DNA from 2 places in the Rhizobium sp. A22-96 genome. Region 2 is predicted to be linked to the other one. Evidence: riboswitches for the same ligand, from Rfam matches in the RefSeq annotation. Region 2 holds a riboswitch; the other holds the start of a gene.
What was found. A riboswitch is a leader RNA that binds a small molecule or an ion and turns the genes downstream of it on or off. The one in region 2 is predicted to bind FMN.
Positions count from the first base shown of each region.

Region 1: linked by a shared signal. The riboswitch ahead of ribB (3,4-dihydroxy-2-butanone-4-phosphate synthase) and the one ahead of ACQZ6F_RS08490 (6,7-dimethyl-8-ribityllumazine synthase) in region 2 are both predicted to bind FMN.

Region 1 is NZ_JBNWDQ010000006.1:86,949-95,927, reverse strand. Features, by position in the region: gene ACQZ6F_RS25185 (NAD(P)/FAD-dependent oxidoreductase) at 63-1,301, opposite strand; gene ACQZ6F_RS25180 (MocE family 2Fe-2S type ferredoxin) at 1,298-1,615, opposite strand; gene ACQZ6F_RS25175 (LacI family DNA-binding transcriptional regulator) at 1,753-2,790, shown strand; gene ACQZ6F_RS25170 (sterol desaturase family protein) at 2,836-3,870, opposite strand; gene ribB (3,4-dihydroxy-2-butanone-4-phosphate synthase) at 4,106-4,750, opposite strand; FMN riboswitch at 4,865-5,009, opposite strand; gene ACQZ6F_RS25160 (glucose 1-dehydrogenase) at 5,108-5,890, opposite strand; gene tpiA (triose-phosphate isomerase) at 5,937-6,674, opposite strand; gene ACQZ6F_RS25150 (SDR family oxidoreductase) at 6,679-7,467, opposite strand; gene ACQZ6F_RS25145 (sugar ABC transporter ATP-binding protein) at 7,592-8,979, opposite strand, start outside.
Region 2 is NZ_JBNWDQ010000002.1:415,909-424,887, reverse strand. Features, by position in the region: gene ACQZ6F_RS08520 (TetR/AcrR family transcriptional regulator) at 1-603, opposite strand, end outside; gene ACQZ6F_RS08515 (tautomerase family protein) at 724-1,149, shown strand; gene ACQZ6F_RS08510 (VOC family protein) at 1,250-1,645, shown strand; gene ACQZ6F_RS08505 (class I SAM-dependent methyltransferase) at 1,759-2,445, shown strand; gene phnF (phosphonate metabolism transcriptional regulator PhnF) at 2,447-3,175, shown strand; gene ACQZ6F_RS08495 (VOC family protein) at 3,181-3,531, opposite strand; gene ACQZ6F_RS08490 (6,7-dimethyl-8-ribityllumazine synthase) at 3,589-4,065, opposite strand; FMN riboswitch at 4,155-4,299, opposite strand; gene ACQZ6F_RS08485 (ABC transporter ATP-binding protein) at 4,406-5,467, opposite strand; gene ACQZ6F_RS08480 (ABC transporter permease) at 5,479-6,267, opposite strand; gene ACQZ6F_RS08475 (ABC transporter permease) at 6,264-7,154, opposite strand; gene ACQZ6F_RS08470 (ABC transporter substrate-binding protein) at 7,228-8,331, opposite strand; gene ACQZ6F_RS08465 (MurR/RpiR family transcriptional regulator) at 8,519-8,979, opposite strand, start outside.

The sequences.
Region 1 (8,979 bases), on a different contig from region 2:
CATTTTCCTGCGGCGATTTCGGATCAAGCTCCGATGCCTCAGGCAATTTCTATCCACGAAATCTAAGCTCTCGGCAGCAAGCTCTTCAGGCTCGACGCTGTGGTCAGGGCATCGATTGACGGCGTTATCTGTTTTGCAATCAGCATCTCGCTCAGTTTCATGTCCTTGGCGATCCGGTTGCCTTGGCCTATCCCGCTTGCAGCAACCAGCCTCTGTGCGTCGTCAAGATGAAAGAGGATGAAGGCAGTGTCGCCCAGGTCTCGTCGAACAACCGTCCGCCCTTCGTCGACGAGCCCGGCAATCTGCAAGGTATGATCGAATTGATCCGACCAGAAATAGGGAACGGCCTCATAGCGGCTTGCCCCGCCTGCCAAATTTGCCGCAGCGAGGATGCCTTGATCCTGTGCGTTGCGCCAGGCTTCCAGCCGAAGCCGACGTTCGCCATAGAGCGGGTGCGGAAACGAGCAGCAGTCGCCGGCAGCATAGATATTCGCGACTGACGTCTCGAGACGTTCGTTGACGGCGATCCCATTATCCACGGCAAGGCCGGCCTGGAGGGCAAGCTCGGTGCGCGGCTGTGCGCCGATCCCGACGACCAGCACATCCGCCGAAATCCCAGCGCCATCCGAGAGGAGGATTTCGACGCGCCGGTCATCGGCCTCGATCCGAAGAACCGTCGCGCCGCATCTCACAACGACGCCCTTGCGCCGATGCAATGTCTCGACCATTTCAGCGATAGCCTCGGGCACGCCACGCTTGAGAATGCGTTCCTGGGACTCGATTACCGTCACCTCGGCCCCACGGCTGCGCGCCGAGGCGGCGGCCTCCAGGCCGATGAAACCACCACCGAGGACTGCAATATGCGTACCGGCCCGGATCCAGGGGCGAAGCTCCAGCGCATCGTCTATGGTCCTTAGATAGTGGATGCGGCTGCTCGCCGGCGCATTCGGCAGGCGCCGTGGTGTCGCTCCCGTCGTCAGCAGCAGCTTTTCATAGGGCAGCGCCCGACCGTCTGACAGGATCACCTGCCTGTCGGCGGGATGGATTGCCTCGACCAATGCTTCGCCGATATGTTGAATACCTTGTTCGCCGAGCATGATGTCCGTGAGGACGGGCGGCGCCGAGGGCGTTGCCTCTGCGAGTAACAGCTGTTTCGAAAGAGGTGGCCGTTCATAGGGGAGGTGGACTTCGTCGCCGATGAGGGTGACGGGATGAGGATAGCCGTTTTCCCGCAGGCTCAGCGCCGCCCGCGCGCCGCATTCTCCCGCCCCGACGATGACAACCCCCGCACCGTCGCTCATGCTCCGATTCCGATCATGACGCGATCGCCTTCCAGCTTCACCGGATAGGTTTTCAGGTTGATGCAAACTGGTGCGCCCCGAGCTTCGCCGGTCTTGTAGCTGAAGCGGCCGTTATGCTTCGGACATTCGATGATATCGTCCATGACAAGTCCGTCGGCCAGATGGATCCTTTCATGGGTGCACAATCCGTCTGTCGCAAAGAATTCGTCGTCCGGGCTTCTGTAGATCGCAAAGGTTCGTCCGGCATGATCGAACCGGATAACGTCTTCCTGATCTATCTCCACGGCTCCACATGCATCTATCCATGTCGTCATTTCCTGCCTCCTCGCCATCGTCTTCCGGCACAGACTGTGCCCGGTTTTCCCAAACGTCTGTACAGGTCCGACCATGGGCGAATTGCCGCTTCACATTCCACGCCGATTATGATCATTTTTCCTCAAGGAGGAGCGGAATGAAGAAAACCCGTTTGGTCGATATTGCGACCGCGGCAGGCGTGGGCATTGCAACCGTCGAACGTGTTCTGAACGAACGAGGCGGGGTCAGGCCGCAAACGATCGAGAAGGTGGTGCTGGCGGCGAAGCAGTTGGGATACAAGGGGGGCATCCCGAACCTCTATCGCGGGACGATCCGTATCGAGGTGATCTTGGTAAGGCCGGAAACGCCCTTCTTCAGCAGGCTCAACCGCGCGTTCGAACGGATTGCCGCATCGCTCGACAGCTCGATCAGCCTTCATCGAACCTTCGTTGAGGAAAGTGATCCTGAAAAATTCGCAGCTTATATCGCCAGTAGCGCAATCCGGCGGCACGGACTGATTGTTGTCGCCGTTGACCATCCGAAAATCACGGAGAGCCTGCGACAGGCCCGTGCCAGCGGCGTCGAAGTCGTGCAGATCGTTTCGTATACGGGTGGCAGGGACGACGTATTCGTGGGGATCGACAATTATGCGGCCGGCCGAACCGCCGGCTTCTATATGTCGCGAATGCTTCCACAGGCGGCCGGGAGCATCGTTGCCGTCTGCCACAGCTGGGCATATCGGATTCACAAGGAGCGCGTCCGTGGTTTCTCCGATTACATCGCGACCCAGCGGAATCCTGCGCTTCAGTTTTCCGAGGTCGTGTTCGGCCACGATGACGATTTAAGATCCGCCGAGATGCTGACACAAGCTCTGCGCCGCAGGGCGGATATTGTCGGCGTCTATAATGCGGGAGGCGCCAATCTGGGGGTCGGTTCCGTGCTTCAGCGTTACCGGGAGCGAGAGAAGAAAGAAGTCGTCTGGATCGCGCATGAGCTCAACGACGAAACGCGCGGCTTTATTTCATCCGGACTGATGACGCTGGTTCTGGATCAAGCGCCGGAAACCCAGGCGAGGCGCGCGCTGGACACGGTCCTTTCGAGGATCGGGATTATCGACGTGCCGGTCAGTCAGGAGCCCGTACCGTTCCTGACCTTCACATCAGAAAATATCGGGCAGTCCGCGGCGCCGGTCTAATGGAGATGCCGGCGCGCCCGGCAATTCCGGTCGCGGCCTATGGCATCAGTCCGATGCCGCAGAGCGGTGCGCCTGCTTTTCAAGGCGGCGCCTTGCCCTCTCCATGAAACGCTTGTTCATACGATCCTCCGCCTCCTTGGACCCGTCATGGAAAGTGCCGAACCACTTGTCGAGCGGAATGACGCCATCGGCATAATTGCACTCGAAGAATTTGTGATGCAGGTAGTGGTCATAGGCATGCGTGTCGATGGCGGTTTCGTTTCCGACAATGATTTTGTCGAAACCCGCATGTCCCGGGGCCGGCGCCAGCGCAGCATGCGTGAGGTGAAAAAGGGCGTGGACTGGGTTGGAAGGTATGATCCAGTGGATCAGCACACCTGAGAAATAGAGCAGATGTTCGACCGGATGCATTGCCAGTCCTGACCATGGCCCGGGATTGACATTGTTATGATGCAGCTTGTGAACGGCATGATAAAGCGGCGGCCAGTGGATCAAGCGGTGGACGAGATAGAAGTGCAGATCGCGAAATGTCGGGATCAGCAGCATGATCAAGCCGCAGTAGATCGGGTGTTCAGCAAAATCGACATAGGGAATGATGCCGTTTGCGAAGGCCCATAAAGTCAGAACTTCGAAAGCGGTCCAAAGCGGGATGGCGCTTGCGAAAGTCCAGATCACATTGTCGATTGTCTGATTGCTGAAAAGGAATGCGGAGTTGTCCTTGGACGGCCACTTGCTGTTATATTTGAAGGTCGTTCCCTGCTTCTTTTGCATATAAAGACGCAGATGAAACGCGCCGAAGAACAGGACGACCAGGGCAGCGTTGCGGGCGAGAAGATAGGCAATCCAACCCAGCTTGAAGGTCTTCATGGTCTCCATGGATGGCGTTGCATAGAGCCACAGCAGCGTGCCGATGACGGCATAGACCGTGTTCCAAGGCATGAGATAGCCGGGATATCCGAAGAACCATTTCAGGAAGCCGATCGGCTGAGCCGGCCAGATGAAAACCGGCGGATATTTGAGGAGCTTGTTCGGCTTCCAGTCTCCGCGCTTGTCCCGCTTGCCATAGAGCGTATCGTCCATCGTGCTGCCTCCCATGTCGAAAAAATCATGCCATCACTGTGTTTCATGCCAAGGTGGCGCGACAGCAGAGATTTGATGAGAATTGATCATGCGGTGGCGTCGGGCAGGGCCTCCCATTCCGTGAGGACGGCCGAGCGGTACAATCCTTTGCTGGATTGCCTCGCTCGCCTTATATGTCTTTTTCCAACGGACGTTATGGGACATCCAGCTTTTGAGCCGACTATCCTGTCATTGGTTACGCTACGGAACTCTCCGGGGTGAAAGTGTCGCGGCGCTTGTGCGAGAGATAGGCCTGGAGGTCTTCGATCGTCACCAGAAGCAGGCCATGACGCTCCGCGAAGCGTTCGAGGTCAGGCAGACGCGCCATTGTTCCGTCGTCATTTGCGACTTCGCAGATCACGCCGGATGCTGTCCGCCCGGCAAGTCTGGCCAGATCGACGGCGGCTTCGGTATGTCCGGGCCGGCCGAGAACGCCTTCCGGGTGCGCACGCAAAGGAAAGATATGACCCGGACGCGCGAAATCGTCGGGGCGGGAGCCGGTCGTGACCAGCGCGCGGACAGTCGCAGCCCGGTCAGCCGCAGAGATTCCCGTGGTCGTTTCCGGAATGTAATCGACGGATACCGTGAAAGCGGTCTTTAAGACTTCCGTGTTGCGCGGAACCATGAGTGGGATTTCAAGCTCGTCGAGCCGTTGTCCTTCCATCGCGACACAGATCAGCCCCCGTGCGTGGTTCATCATGAATGCGATGGCCTTGGCGCTGATGGCGTCAGACGCGATCACCAGGTCGCCTTCGTTCTCGCGGTCACGGTCATCGACAACGACAACAATGTCCCCACGCGAGATCGCTTCTATTGCATCTTCTATTTTGGCAATTGCCATGTCTTCTGCCTTTCAAGGGTTAGCCACTTGCGTGGCATCCATGGCCGGTTCGCGGCCACCGTTTTCCCTTGGGCGAACAAGGATGCGAAACACCACGCGAGGTGGCGTTTGCAGCATTGCTCTCTTCCATCCGGACTATGACCGTCGGCTCCGGCATTTCACCGGATCTGCTGACCCCTCGTTTTCACGAGGGCGCTCGCGGGCTCCGAGTTGCCTCGATACCGCCGGTGGGGAATTACGCCCCGCCCTGAGAACATTCTTAAGATAGGTGATCGGCAGCCGGTATCGCAAGAGGGTGCCTGGCGTCCTGCTGCCTTTCAATCGGTTCAAAGACTGAACAGTCTGTCCATGTGGCCGCTACGACATGATCAGGCCGCCATCGACATTGATGGTCTGGCCGGTGATGTAAGCCGCATCGTTGCTTGCAAGGAAGGTAACGAGGCCCGCAACGTCCTCGCCAGATCCGGCGCGCTTCATGGGGATACCTTCGACCCATTCCTTCATGAGTTCGCCCGGACCGTAATTGCCGAGCAATTTGCCCCACGCCTGGTCGTTGTAGGCCCACATGTCGGTTTCGATGATGCCGGGGCAGAAGGCGTTCACGGTGATGCCCTCGGTGGCGACTTCCTTGGCAAGGCTCTGGGTGATGCCGACGACGCCCATCTTCGAGGCTGCGTAATGTGGCGTGTAGATAAAGCCAGCACGCGCCTGACCGGAGGCCGTGTTGATGAGGCGGCCACCGCGGCCATGCTTGCGCATCCGGGCGATGGCTTCCTGGGCGCAAAGAAAGACGCCCTTGGTGTTGACGGCCATGATCTTGTCCCACTCGCCTTCGGTCATGTCCTCGATGCGGGCGATGGTGATGACGCCGGCATTCTGGATGGAAACATCGACGGCGCCAAAGGCCTGTTCGGCGGCATCGAACAGAGACTTGACGCTAGCCTTGTCGGTAACGTCGCCAACAAAGGAGATCGCCTTTCCGCCATCGGTCGTGATCTGCTCAGCGACCGCATGGACGGCGTCCTCATTGGCCGACACTACCAGATTGGCGCCTTCGCGCGCAAAACGTCTGGCAATCGCGGCACCGATCCCTCGGCTTGCGCCGGTAATGACGACGGTCTTGTTTTCGAAGCGTTGCATGCTCTTTTCCTCTACCGGTTAGGGGTACGGTCCGGTCACCCCGATGTTAAGCGACTGCAGAAATAATGCCGGAAAATTCCGATGCCTTCAGCGATGCGCCGCCGACCAGGGCTCCGTCCACATTGGGAACGCCGAAGATCGCCGCCGCATTCGCCGCCTTGACCGAGCCGCCATAAAGGATCCGTACAAGCGTACCATCCCTCTTCAATCGTTCTTCGAGCACATGGCGGATTGCGGCATGCACCTCTTCGATCTCCGCGATCGATGGCACCAGTCCGGTGCCGATCGCCCAGACCGGTTCATAGGCAATTGCGGTATTGGTGCTCGTCGTGCAGTCGGGGATCGATCCCTCAAGCTGCGCGCGCACGACCTCGATCGCCTTGCCCTCGTCGCGCTGCTGGCGCGTCTCGCCGACGCAGATGATGCTCGTCAGCCCGGCCCTGTGGGCGGCGGCCGCCTTGGCGGCAACAGCGCAATCGGCTTCAAGATAGGACGAGCGCCGCTCCGAATGGCCGACGATGACGAAGCGCGCACCGATTTCCGCGAGCATGGCGGCGGAGATGTCTCCGGTATAGGCGCCGGCGAATTCGGCATGGCAATCCTGCGCCCCGATCGATATCGCCGAGCCCAAGGCGCGCTCGACGGCCTTTTCAACCAGCGTGAGGGGCGGGAAGACGACGATGTCGCACGTCGCCTCACCGGTTAGTCCCCTCAGCGCCTCGATCTCTGCAAGGGAGGATGCGAGACCGTTCATTTTCCAGTTTCCTGCGATCAGCTTGCGCATGGCGTCACCAGCAGCAGAAGCCGCCGTCGACGAGCAGATCCACGCCCGTGACGAAACTTGCAGCATTGGACAGGAGGAATACGGCGGGGCCGACCATCTCGTCGACACCAGCCATGCGCTGCATCGGGGTCTGCTCCTCGAAGAGCCTGGTTTGATGCACCATCTCCGGACGAGTGTTCATCGGCGTTGCGGTATAGCCGGGTGAAATCGTGTTGACCCGGATACCGCGCGCCACCCATTCCATTGCCAGCGACTTCGACATGTGGATCACGCCGGCCTTTGACGCATTGTAGTGTGCCTGGCTGAGGCCACGGTTGACGATAACGCCCGACATGGAGGCGATGTTGACGATCGATCCGCGTCCATTCTTCAGCATGGCCCGTGCCTCCGCCTGGCAGGAGAGGAAGACGCCCTTCAGGTTGATGTCCATCAGCGTCTGATATTGGTCTTCCTCCATCTCCTCGGCGGGATTGGCATTGGCAATACCGGCCGCATTGACAGCAAGCGAGAGCGCGCCGAGATCGGCTTCGGTGCGCGCGACGGCATCGGCCAGAGACGACTTGCTGGTAACGTCAGCCGCGATTTCGATCGAGCGGCGACCGGCCGCACGAATATGGCTGGCGGTATTGGCAAGACCGTCATCCGTGCGGCGATCGAGCAGCGCCACATCGGCGCCGCACTGTGCAAGGCCAATCGCGATCCTCTGTCCGATCCCGCTGCCCGCACCCGTCACGATGGCGACCTGGCCGCTGAGATCAAATAGTTTCGGTGCATTGAGAGAGATGTCGGACACCGCTCTTCCTTTCTGTCTTTGCCTGGAGCGCTTTCGCTTTTCTTCGAATAGCGAAAGCGCTCTATCTCTTTGTTTTTACGCATTTCCGGACGGAAAACTGCTGCGCACTTTTCCTGGAAATTCTCTAGATTGTCGCCAGTTCCATGACGGAGACGTCGTTGGCCTCGTCACGACTTAAAATGCCTGCCTGTTTGCCCTGTGCCAGTACGAGGATTCGGTTCGATACGCCGAGCACTTCCTCAAGGTCGGAGCTGACGACGATAACCGCGACCCCCTGTCTGGCGAGCTTGACGATGATGTCGTAGATGCCGGCGCGGGCGCCGACATCGATGCCGCGCGTTGGCTCGTCGAGTACGACGACCTTCGGATCACGCATCAGCCATTTGGCGATGACCACCTTCTGCTGGTTGCCGCCCGAAAGATCTGAGGCAAGTTGTTCCGCACGGCCCTTTACGCCGAATCTTGCCACCGCCTTTTCAGCAAAGGCGCGCTTCATGCCGGAAGTGATCCAGCGGCCGCCGAGCTTGTCGAGATTGGCGTAGATGATGTTTTCGCTGATCTTGTGCGCAACGACGAGGCCCTGGTCCTTCCGGTCCTCGGGAACCATGACGATGCCCTTGGCAATCGCGTCCGCCGGGCTGCGCAGCCTGAGCGGCTCGCCCTCCAGAGCAATCGAACCGGCGCTGATCGGATCTGCACCGGAAATCGCGCGAACGAGTTCGGTACGACCTGCACCGACAAGGCCGGCAATGCCAAGGATCTCGCCGGCGTGAACGTCAAAGCTCACACCGCGGAAGGAGTTGTCCGGCGATGTCAGGCCGGATACGCGCAGTACCGGCCGGCTCGTCGGCTCGGGAAGTGGCGGAAACATGCGATCGAGCGAACGGCCGACCATGCTTTCGACGATCGTGCGCACGGGCGTTGAGCTGTCGGCAAATTCATGGACGCGCTCTCCGTCGCGAAGCACGACGATGCGGTCGGTGATCTGCTTGATCTCCTCCATGCGGTGGGAGATGTAAATGATGCCGACACCCTCGGAGCGAAGCTTTCTGATCTGCTCGAACAGGGCCTCAGTCTCCGCACCACCGAGGGCTGCGGTGGGCTCGTCGAGAATGAGCAGCTTTGCGTTGAGCGCCAGTGCCTTCGCGATCTCGATGAGTTGCTGATTGGCGGTCGAAAGGCCGGCAACCTTCCGCGTCGCGGGAATGTGCAGGTTCAACCTCGCGAGCTGTTCCTGGGCACGGCGAACCATCTGGGCGCGGTCGACCATGCCGTTCTTCATCGGCCATCGGCCGATGAAGACATTTTCGGCGATGGATAGATGTGGCAGAAGCTGCAGTTCCTGATGGATCAGCACGACACCCTTGTCGATTGCATCGCGCGGAGCGGCCGGGGCATAAGGCTGCCCCAGCCACGTCATGGTTCCCTCGGACGGAATGCGCGAGCCCGCTATAATGCCTGAGAGCGTCGACTTGCCGGCGCCGTTTTCGCCGAGAAGTGCTACCACTTCAC
Region 2 (8,979 bases):
TTCTCCATGTGAGCGTGAGGGATTGCCTGCCGCCAAAGCGGCTCGCTCGATGACCTCGGCAATGTGGACCGAAAGGACCGGGTCGGAGACGGCGCGAGCAAGCGTCAGGCCACCGCTCAGCGTTGCCAGGAGAACGATGGCGCGATCCTCGGCCGCTATTTCGGTTGAACTCCTGCTTTCCGGCAGACCGGCGGCGACGTCTGCAATGAGTTTTCTGAGCTCCACTGTATAGACGCGGCGCGTTTCCTCGTCGGCGCGCATCACATCGGGTGAAAGGCTGGGCAGCGTGCAGCTGTCACCGAGATCGCAGGTCCGCTTGTAGCCGAGATAGAAGCTGGCGAGCGCCTTTAGCCAGTCTTTCGGCTGGTTTTGCCTGAGTGCCAAGATTGCTTGGCGCAGCTCTTCCAATCCCTCCACGACGGCGGTGCGAAACGCTTCGCTCTTGGACTTGAAGTGTCCATAGAAGGCGCCATTGGTAACGCCGGCAGCTTTTGTCAGCGCATCGATACCCGCGCCGCCATAGCCTTCCTTTCGAAATACCTGCCCTGCGGCCGCGACGACCCGCGTCCGGGTTTCTTCCTTATGTTCGGCGCTATAGCGCATTGCTGTCTCCATTGAGAGTGATTACTCTTTATAGCTTGCATAGAGAGTGATCGGTGTGTATCGTTAAAGAGTGATCGGTATATATCAAATGCCATCACAGGTCCAACAAGGAGATATTCCATGCCCATTACCCTTACCGTACCCGAAGGCCTGCTTTCGTCCGAAGCACAGGCGCGAGCTTTTGCCGGATTGACAGATGCGGTCCTCGATGTCGCCGGCTTGACCGGCAATGCCTTCATGACGGCCAATGTCATCGGCACGATCAATGTGCTTCCAGCCGAGCATGTTCTGGCCGCGGGGAGGCCGGTTGCGGCGGCCTTCATCGAACTCAAGCTGCCCGAGATCGCGTTGGCAACGGCCGAGGCCAAACGCGCCTTTATCGAGAAGGCAACCGAAGTCGTCGAGCGAGTTGCCGAAGGACGGATCAAGCGCGAGCACATCTGGTCCAACATAGTCTATGCGCCGGAGGGGGCTTGGGGCATTGCAGGGCATAGCTACAGCAATGCCGATCTGGTTGGCGCCATTCAAGATGCTGCCGCTGCCTAGGCAACATTGGGTGATTACTGCCTGAATGGCAGAGTTTTCTAAAGTGTCGGGCCGACGCGTGCGAACTCGCTGCGGTCCGACTGCAAGAGGGAAGCAAGACATGCAACTCGCCAATTATTTGTTCTTCACCACGCATTGTGAGGAGGCGCTTGCCTTTTATACCTCCTGTGGCCTTGGCCGGATCACGCTCCTGATCCGACACGGTGCCGATGGGATGCCGCTCGCTGACGATTCGATGCGAGGCATGGTGATGCATGCGCGCTTCGAAGGGCCTGGCGTGTTGTTTTTCGCGTCCGACAATCACGATGCCGAACCGATGCGCGGGTCCGCCCATATGCTTGTCATGGATACGCGTGAGAGCACCGACAGGATTTTTGCCGGATTGGCCGAGGGCGGTCGAGTAACGACGCCGCTCGCTGTCCAGCCGTGGGGCAGCTATTACGGCAAGCTGACAGATCGCTTCGGCGTCCAATGGATGGTGGATTGCGCCCAATGACCGGCTGGTCGATGTGGGAGGGCAATAAATAGTCCGGTCGTCCGGACGAATTCATATGATTGTCATGAGACCGCGCTATCACGAGGTCAGTTCACTCCAACGGCGAGCAGATCATGGCAAACGCAGCATCCATCTATGCAACTTGGCATACAGAGCCGCAGGGCGATATCTCGATGGCGGAATCGCATAGTCCTTACTGGCGGCATTTCATCGAGACGGTGCCGGAGCGGGATTTCTCGTCGAAATCCGTCCTCGATTTCGGCTGCAATCGTGGCGGCTTTTTAAGATTGCTGCACGCCATGCGACCGTTCCGCCGTGGTGTCGGCATTGATATTGCCTCGGAATCTGTCGCAGCCGCCGTCGCTGCCGTCGGCAATATGCCGCTGCAGTTTCATGTCACGACCGACCTTTCGCCCTTTATCGACAGCTTCGATGTCGCCTTCAGCTATGAGGTCGTCTATCTGCTGCCGGAGCTTCGGCAGCATGCCGAGCAGATGTTTCAGGTGATGCGCAACGGCGGCGTCTATTATGCGGTCACGGGATGCCACAACGAAATGCCGCTCTGGCTGAAATGGCGCGAGCTGATCGGTGGCAACAGCAATGCGCCGGTACAGGATCGCTCGCCACAAGATTACATTGAGGCTTTCGCGGCGGCCGGCTTCGATGTTTCCGTGAGGCGTTTCGGCTATGATGGCTTCGTGCGCGCGACGAAAGACCGGAAATACTATCCGAGCATTCTCGATGCGCTGAGCTATCCCGCCGAATACAAGCTGCTGTTTCGCCTCGAAAAGCGTGTCTGAGATGGAAACGATTGACCGAAAGGGCGGCAGCGCCCTCTGGCATCAGATCGGCGAAATCCTGGCGGCTGATATTGCCGCCGGGACTCTGGCTCCGGGAGCGAGATTGCCGACCGAACCCGAGCTGATGGAGCGCTTCGGCGTCAGCCGTTTCACCGTCCGCCAGGCCCTTGGGCATCTGGAGCAGCGTGGGTTGGTTCGCGCCGAGCAGGGGCGGGGAACCTTCGTTCATAAGGGCGTGCTCGATTATACGCTCTCGAAGCGCACCCGTTTCCATAAGAACCTCATCGAGCAAGGCTTCGAGCCTGGTGGCGAGTTACTGGCCCATGAAATCCTGCCAGCGACAGAACGTGTTGCGCCATACCTGAAGCTGGTGGTCGGTGCGCTCGTCATCCATCGGCGCGGCGTCATGACGGCGGATGGTATTCCCGTGGAACTCGGTGACACCTATTATCCCGCGGAGCGTTTTCCGGATTTCGACAAAGCGCGATTGCAGCATTCGACGATCACGGCGGCGCTCGCGAGCTATGGTATTACCGATTATGAGCGATTGTCGACCGAGATCGAGGCGCGCATGCCGACGGCCGAGGAAGCGCGGCTGCTGAGGCAACCGAAATCGGTGCCGTTGCTCATCACCCGCAAGGTGGATGTTGATATGGATGGTGTCCCCATCGCGTTTTCGGAGTCGATGTGGTCTGCAGATCGCGTGATATTCAATGCCGAGCTGCGATAACCTGCCTAGCGATGTGAGAGGATGTTGACGATCTTGCCGAACGGGTCGCGGACATAGAAGCGTCGAACGCCCCACGGCTCGTCCGTAAGGTCATAGAGGATGCCGAAGCCCATCGTCGTGGCACGCTGGTAAAGCGCGTCGACATCGTCAACCTCGATCGAGAGATCGGGGACGATCGTGCCCGAACCGCCTTCGCTCGCAACGCTGATCTGCGGAACCGTTGCCGATTCGGACGCAAAGGTCACGATCCAGCCGTGATCCATGACGATGTCGAGGCCAAGTAGCTCATTGTAGAAGAGGCGAGCGCTGGCAGGATCGGCGGCGGGCAGGTTGGGGATGATGCGCAGAACGGTCACTGAATTTGTCCCTTGAGAAATGGAGGCGGGCTCATGCCGCGCCTCCACTATGCTAGCTCAGACCGTGACCGATGGCAGCAGCTTGGCGCGCTCGTTGAGCAAATGCCGGCAGGCGCTCGCCACTTCGCGGCCCTTGATGATGAAATGCTCCTTGAAGAATTGGATGTGGGCTTCCGATTCCTGGAAGTGATGTGGCGTCAGAACGGCCGAGAGGACCGGCACGCCGGTGTCGAGCTGTACGCGCATCATGGCATCGAGAACGGTATTGGCAACGAATTCGTGGCGATAGATGCCGCCGTCGACCACGAAAGCGGTGGCGATGATCGCGGAATAACGGCCGTTGCGGGCGAGCGTCTGTGCATGCAGCGGAATTTCCAGTGCGCCCGGTACATCGAAGATGTCGAGGGGCGAGGCTCCTTCCGTCGTCTGCCATTCGGCAACGAAGGAATCCACGGAGCGATCGACGATATCGGCGTGCCAGCGAGCCCGAATAATCGCAATGCGGCTCGGCTGGGTGGAGATAGAAATGGTCATGAATTGTGCCTTTCAAGGGTTGGTATCAAATATCCCTTGGGCGAACACGCATGCACGCAACACTCCTCTCGTCGAGAAGGATGCGACCTGCTTGCCCTCTTCCATCCGGACTATACCGTCGGCTCCGGCCTCTCACCGGATCTGCTGACCCTCCCGCAACCGGAAAGCGCTCGCGGGCTCGGGGAAGACCCCCATACCGCCGGTGGGGAATTGCACCCCGCCCTGAGAACGTGTGGACTATAAATCCATTTCAGCAGGGAAATCAAAGAAAAACGCCGGGCTTTTGACCCGGCGTTGGCGAATAGTTTTCCAAAATTGCCCTGCCGTACAGGGCATATTCTCAGTCCTGAATGACCAGCAGATCGGATGAGGCGAAGCGCAGCGTGACCTTTTCTCCGACGCTTGGGGGCAGCATGCCGGGGCTGTTGAACATATCGAAGGAAATCGTATTTCCTGCGACGTTCATGCGCGTACGGATGACCGAACCCAGGAAGTGAGCCGAGGAAACTTCACCCGTCAGCGCGGTATCGCCCTTGGCAGATTCCGCCAGCGAGCCTGCTTCCGGGCGCAAGGCGAGGGATACGGTGTCGCCCGGCTTGTAGGCCGTGACCGACTGCTTCAGCGTCACGCCTTGGTCGCCAATGAGGATGCGATTGCTATCGGGATCGACGACCTTGCCTTCGATCAGGTTCAGCGTGCCGACGAACGACGCCACGAAGCGGGTGGCCGGGGTATTGTAGATTTCGAAGGGCGTGCCGATCTGGTCGGCGCGGCCGGCATTCATGACGACGATACGGTCGGAGATCGATAGCGCTTCTTCCTGGTCGTGCGTCACGAAGACGGTGGTGATGCCGAGCTGCTGTTGAATGGCGCGGATTTCTTCGCGCAGCGATACGCGGATCTTCGCATCCAGTGCCGAGAGCGGCTCGTCGAGCAGGAGAACCTGCGGCTTGACGGCGATGGCGCGGGCAAGTGCCACGCGCTGCTGTTGGCCGCCGGACATCTGATACGGAAAGCGACCGGCCAGATGATCGAGCTTGATGAGAGCAAGCATTTCCTTGACGCGCTTGTCGATCTCGGGCTTGGCCATGCCGGCGACCTTGAGACCGAAGGCGACGTTGTCATGCACCGTCATGTTCGGAAACAGCGCATAGGCCTGGAACACCATGCCGATATTGCGCTGGTTGGGCTTCAGCGCCCGCTGATCCTTGCCATTGATCGTGAGCGAGCCAGCCGTCGGCGTTTCGAAGCCGGCTATCATGCGCAGCACGGTCGTCTTGCCGCAGCCCGAAGGCCCGAGGAAGGAGATGAATTCCCCCTTCTCGATTTGCATATTGAAATCATGGACGACGTGAATGTCGCCGAAGGACTTCTTGATGTGGGTCAGTTCGAGAAAAGCCATAGTGGGGAACCTTACGCCTTAATCGGAGCGGATTTTGAGAAACGGGAGACCAGCTGGAGGAGGGCCATGCTAAGCCAGGTCACAGCAAGCGCGATGATCGCCAAGGCCGACGGCTCATAGGCCTTGTTCGCGCCGACGAGCTGCATGTAGGGCCCAAACGCTGGACGATTGAGCAGTGATGCCATGGTGAATTCACCCATGACGATCGCGAGGGTGATGAAAGCCCCGGAAAGCACACCGCTCATGACATTTGGAAAGATGCATTTGAACATGATCGTTGTCCATTTTGCACCAAGGCTTTCGGCTGCCTCTGTCAGCGTGCCGATATCGATGGTGCGCATCGCCGTATCTACTGAACGATACATATAGGGCAGGGATAATACAATGTAGGAACAGACAAGCAGAATGTTCGTCGTGGCGTTATAGCCGGTCAGCGGCAGGATCGACGACGAATTGTAGAGGCGGAGATAGCCGAAGACGATGACGATGGCCGGAATGACCAGCGGCATCAGCGTAATGAATTCGACGATTGGACGAAGCTGAGGCAGTCGCAGCCGCACCCAATAGGCCGTCGGCACGACAAGAAGCATGCCGAAGATGATGGTCAGAAGCGCCATCAGCATGGAGAAACCGAAGGCGACCAAAAAGCCGAAGTCCGAAAAGACCGAGGCATAGGCGTCGAAGCTGTAGGCGTTGCGCCGCATGCGCAGCGAAAATTCCAGGGTACCGATGAGCGGTACGATGAAGTAGATGAGCCCGATGGCGACCGCGATCCAGGCAAAGAATTTTTGCAGCTTCATTTTTGCCACCGTTCAGCGCGCATGCGCATCAAGATATAGATGACGTTCGAAATACCGGTGATGACGATCATGCCCAGTGCCAGCGCATAGCCGAGATTGGCGTTGTGCAGCACGTCGCCGCGGATTTGCGCGTAGAGCACGATCGGAACGATATTCAATGAGCTGCCGGTGAGCGCGATTGCCGTCGCGATGGCGCCAAAGGAATTGGCGAATAGCAGCAGCGTTGTGCCAAGCAGGCTGGGCCACAGGATCGGCAATGCGACCATGAACCAATATTGCTTGTTGGTCGCCCCGAGAATGGAGGCAGCTTCGCGCCATTCCTTCTTCATGCCATCGAGTGCCGGCGTGATGATCAGCACCATCAGCGGGATCTGGAAGTACATGTAGGTGATGGTAAGGCCGATGAAGCTCAGAAGATTGAAGCCGCTCGAATAAAGATTGAAACCGAAATGAGCGAGCAATACGGTAACAAGACCCTGACGGCCTAACGTTGCGATGAACGAGAAGGCCAGCGGCACGCCGGCGAAATTAGACGCGACGCCCGAGAAGGTCAGGAAAGCATGGCGGAGCCATGTGGGGAGGCCGCCAAGCACGAGCGCCCAGGCGAGATAGAAGCCTATGATCGCACCGCCGAGGGCTGACACGACCGAAATCTTGATACTGATCCAGTAGGCGCTCATGATCGTCGGCGTGAACAGATCGCCGATATTCTTGAACGTAAAGCTTCCGTCGGGCGTCAGAAAAGCGCCGGCGACGAGGTAGACTGTCGGGAAAATCAGAAACAGCAGCGCGAAGATCAGGAAGGGCGCAATGCCCAGCCAGTCAACAACCACGCGCTTGCTGATCAGGGGAGGAGAACTGATCGTTGATGTCGTGACGATGCTCATGATTGGCCCAATCCGCGGCGTCAAAAAAACGGAAAACCTCCCCGCCTAAGCGGGGAGGTCGTGTCAGGTTTGATTACTGTACGTTCGAACCGACGACAGAATCCCACTTGGTGGTGATGGCGGCCTTGCCGGCATCCTGCTCATCGAGCGTCGGGAAGACAGCCTTTTCGTAGGCAGCAGCCGGCGGCAGCTTGTCGAGAAGTTCCTGCGGAACCTTCTTGTTCTTCGCCAGGTCGTTGAAGCGGATCGGGTGGCAATAGCCCTTCAGCCAGCCAATCTGACCTTCGTCGGAGTACAGGAATTCCATCCAGAGCTTGGCAGCATTCGGATGCGGAGCGTAGGCCGAGATCGCCTGGACGTAGACGCCTGCGATAACGCCCGAAGCCGGAACAGTGACGTCTACCGGCGGGTTGCCGTTCAGGCTGTCACGCCAGGAAAGGCCGTTGTAGTCCCAGGCGACGACGATCGGCGTTGCGCCCTGAGCGAGCGATGCAGACTTGCCGATAACCGGAACGAAATTGCCAGCCTTGTTGAGCTTGGCGAAGTAGTCGAGACCAGCAGCGCCGACCTTGGTGGCATCCTTCTCGCCAGCAGCGAGACCAGCGGCGTAAACAGCCTGGACAGCCTGGTTCGAGGTGCGCGGATCGCCAGCGAGCGAAACGGTGTTGGCGTATTCCGGCTTCTGCAGGTCAGCCCAATCCTTCGGCGGGTTCTTTACGACGTCCTTGTTGGAGACGAAGGAGAGAACGCCGTAATAATCGCCATACCAGTAGCCTTCGGCATCCTTGGCGCTGTCCGGAATGGAGTCCCAGGTCGAAACCTTATACGGCTGCAGCAGGCCTTCCTTCTTGGCGGTCGGGCCGAAGGAGAGACCGACGTCGATGACGTCAGGAGCCTGCGGGCCGGTGTTGCCCTTGTTGGCGCGGATGGCTTCAACTTCATCGCCCGAACCGGCGTCTGGGTTCAGTTCGTTGACTTCGATGCCGTACTTCGCCTTGAACGCAGCGATGAGGTCGCCATAACCGCACCAGTTGTGGGGCAGGGCGATCGTGGTCAGCGTGCCTTCCTTCTTGGCGGCAGCGATAAGATCGGCGCTCGGTTCTGCGGCCGCAATAGCCGTCGAAGCGACGAGCATCGCAGTGGAGACTGCCAGAAGACGATGAATTTTAGAGATCACTGCATTTCCTCCTTTAGGGTTTTCAGTGCTGGCGTTGCTGTTAATGACGTTGCATGAAGGTTGTGTGACGGCTTCAAAGCATTGCGTTTACAGTAAACACGCATGATTTTGCTTCTAATCGCCAAGTGTGACAGCTGCTGCATTTCTCACCGCGTCACCCCCATGTATTTTCGTGGCTTCGTTCCCTCTAGTTCAGCTTGCGGAACAGCTGCGTTTGCTCGAAAAGACCTTCGAGCGTTTTCATGCGCTCGCTCGTCTCGTCCCAGGTGAGACTTTGCACGGCTTCGATCAGGGCTTCGACGATGAAGAGCGTGACGACCGATGAATCCCAGGCCGACGGCGCCTCGATTTGCACGCGGAAAGTGTGCTTGGCGTGCTTGGCGGCCGGCGTTGCCCATTGATCGGTGAAGACGATGATCTCCGCGCCGCGACGGCGGGCAGCGGCGGCCAGATTGACCATTTCCTGCTCGTAGCGCCTGATATCGAAGATGATGAGCAGATCGCCCGGATTCATATTCAACACATATTGCGGCCAGGTGCTGGAATTGGAGGAGAGCAGCGTCGTATTGGGGCGGATGACCTGCATGTGGGTGAAGAAATACTCGGCAAGCGCGCCGGTGATGCGGCCGCCGACGAAATAGAGCCCGC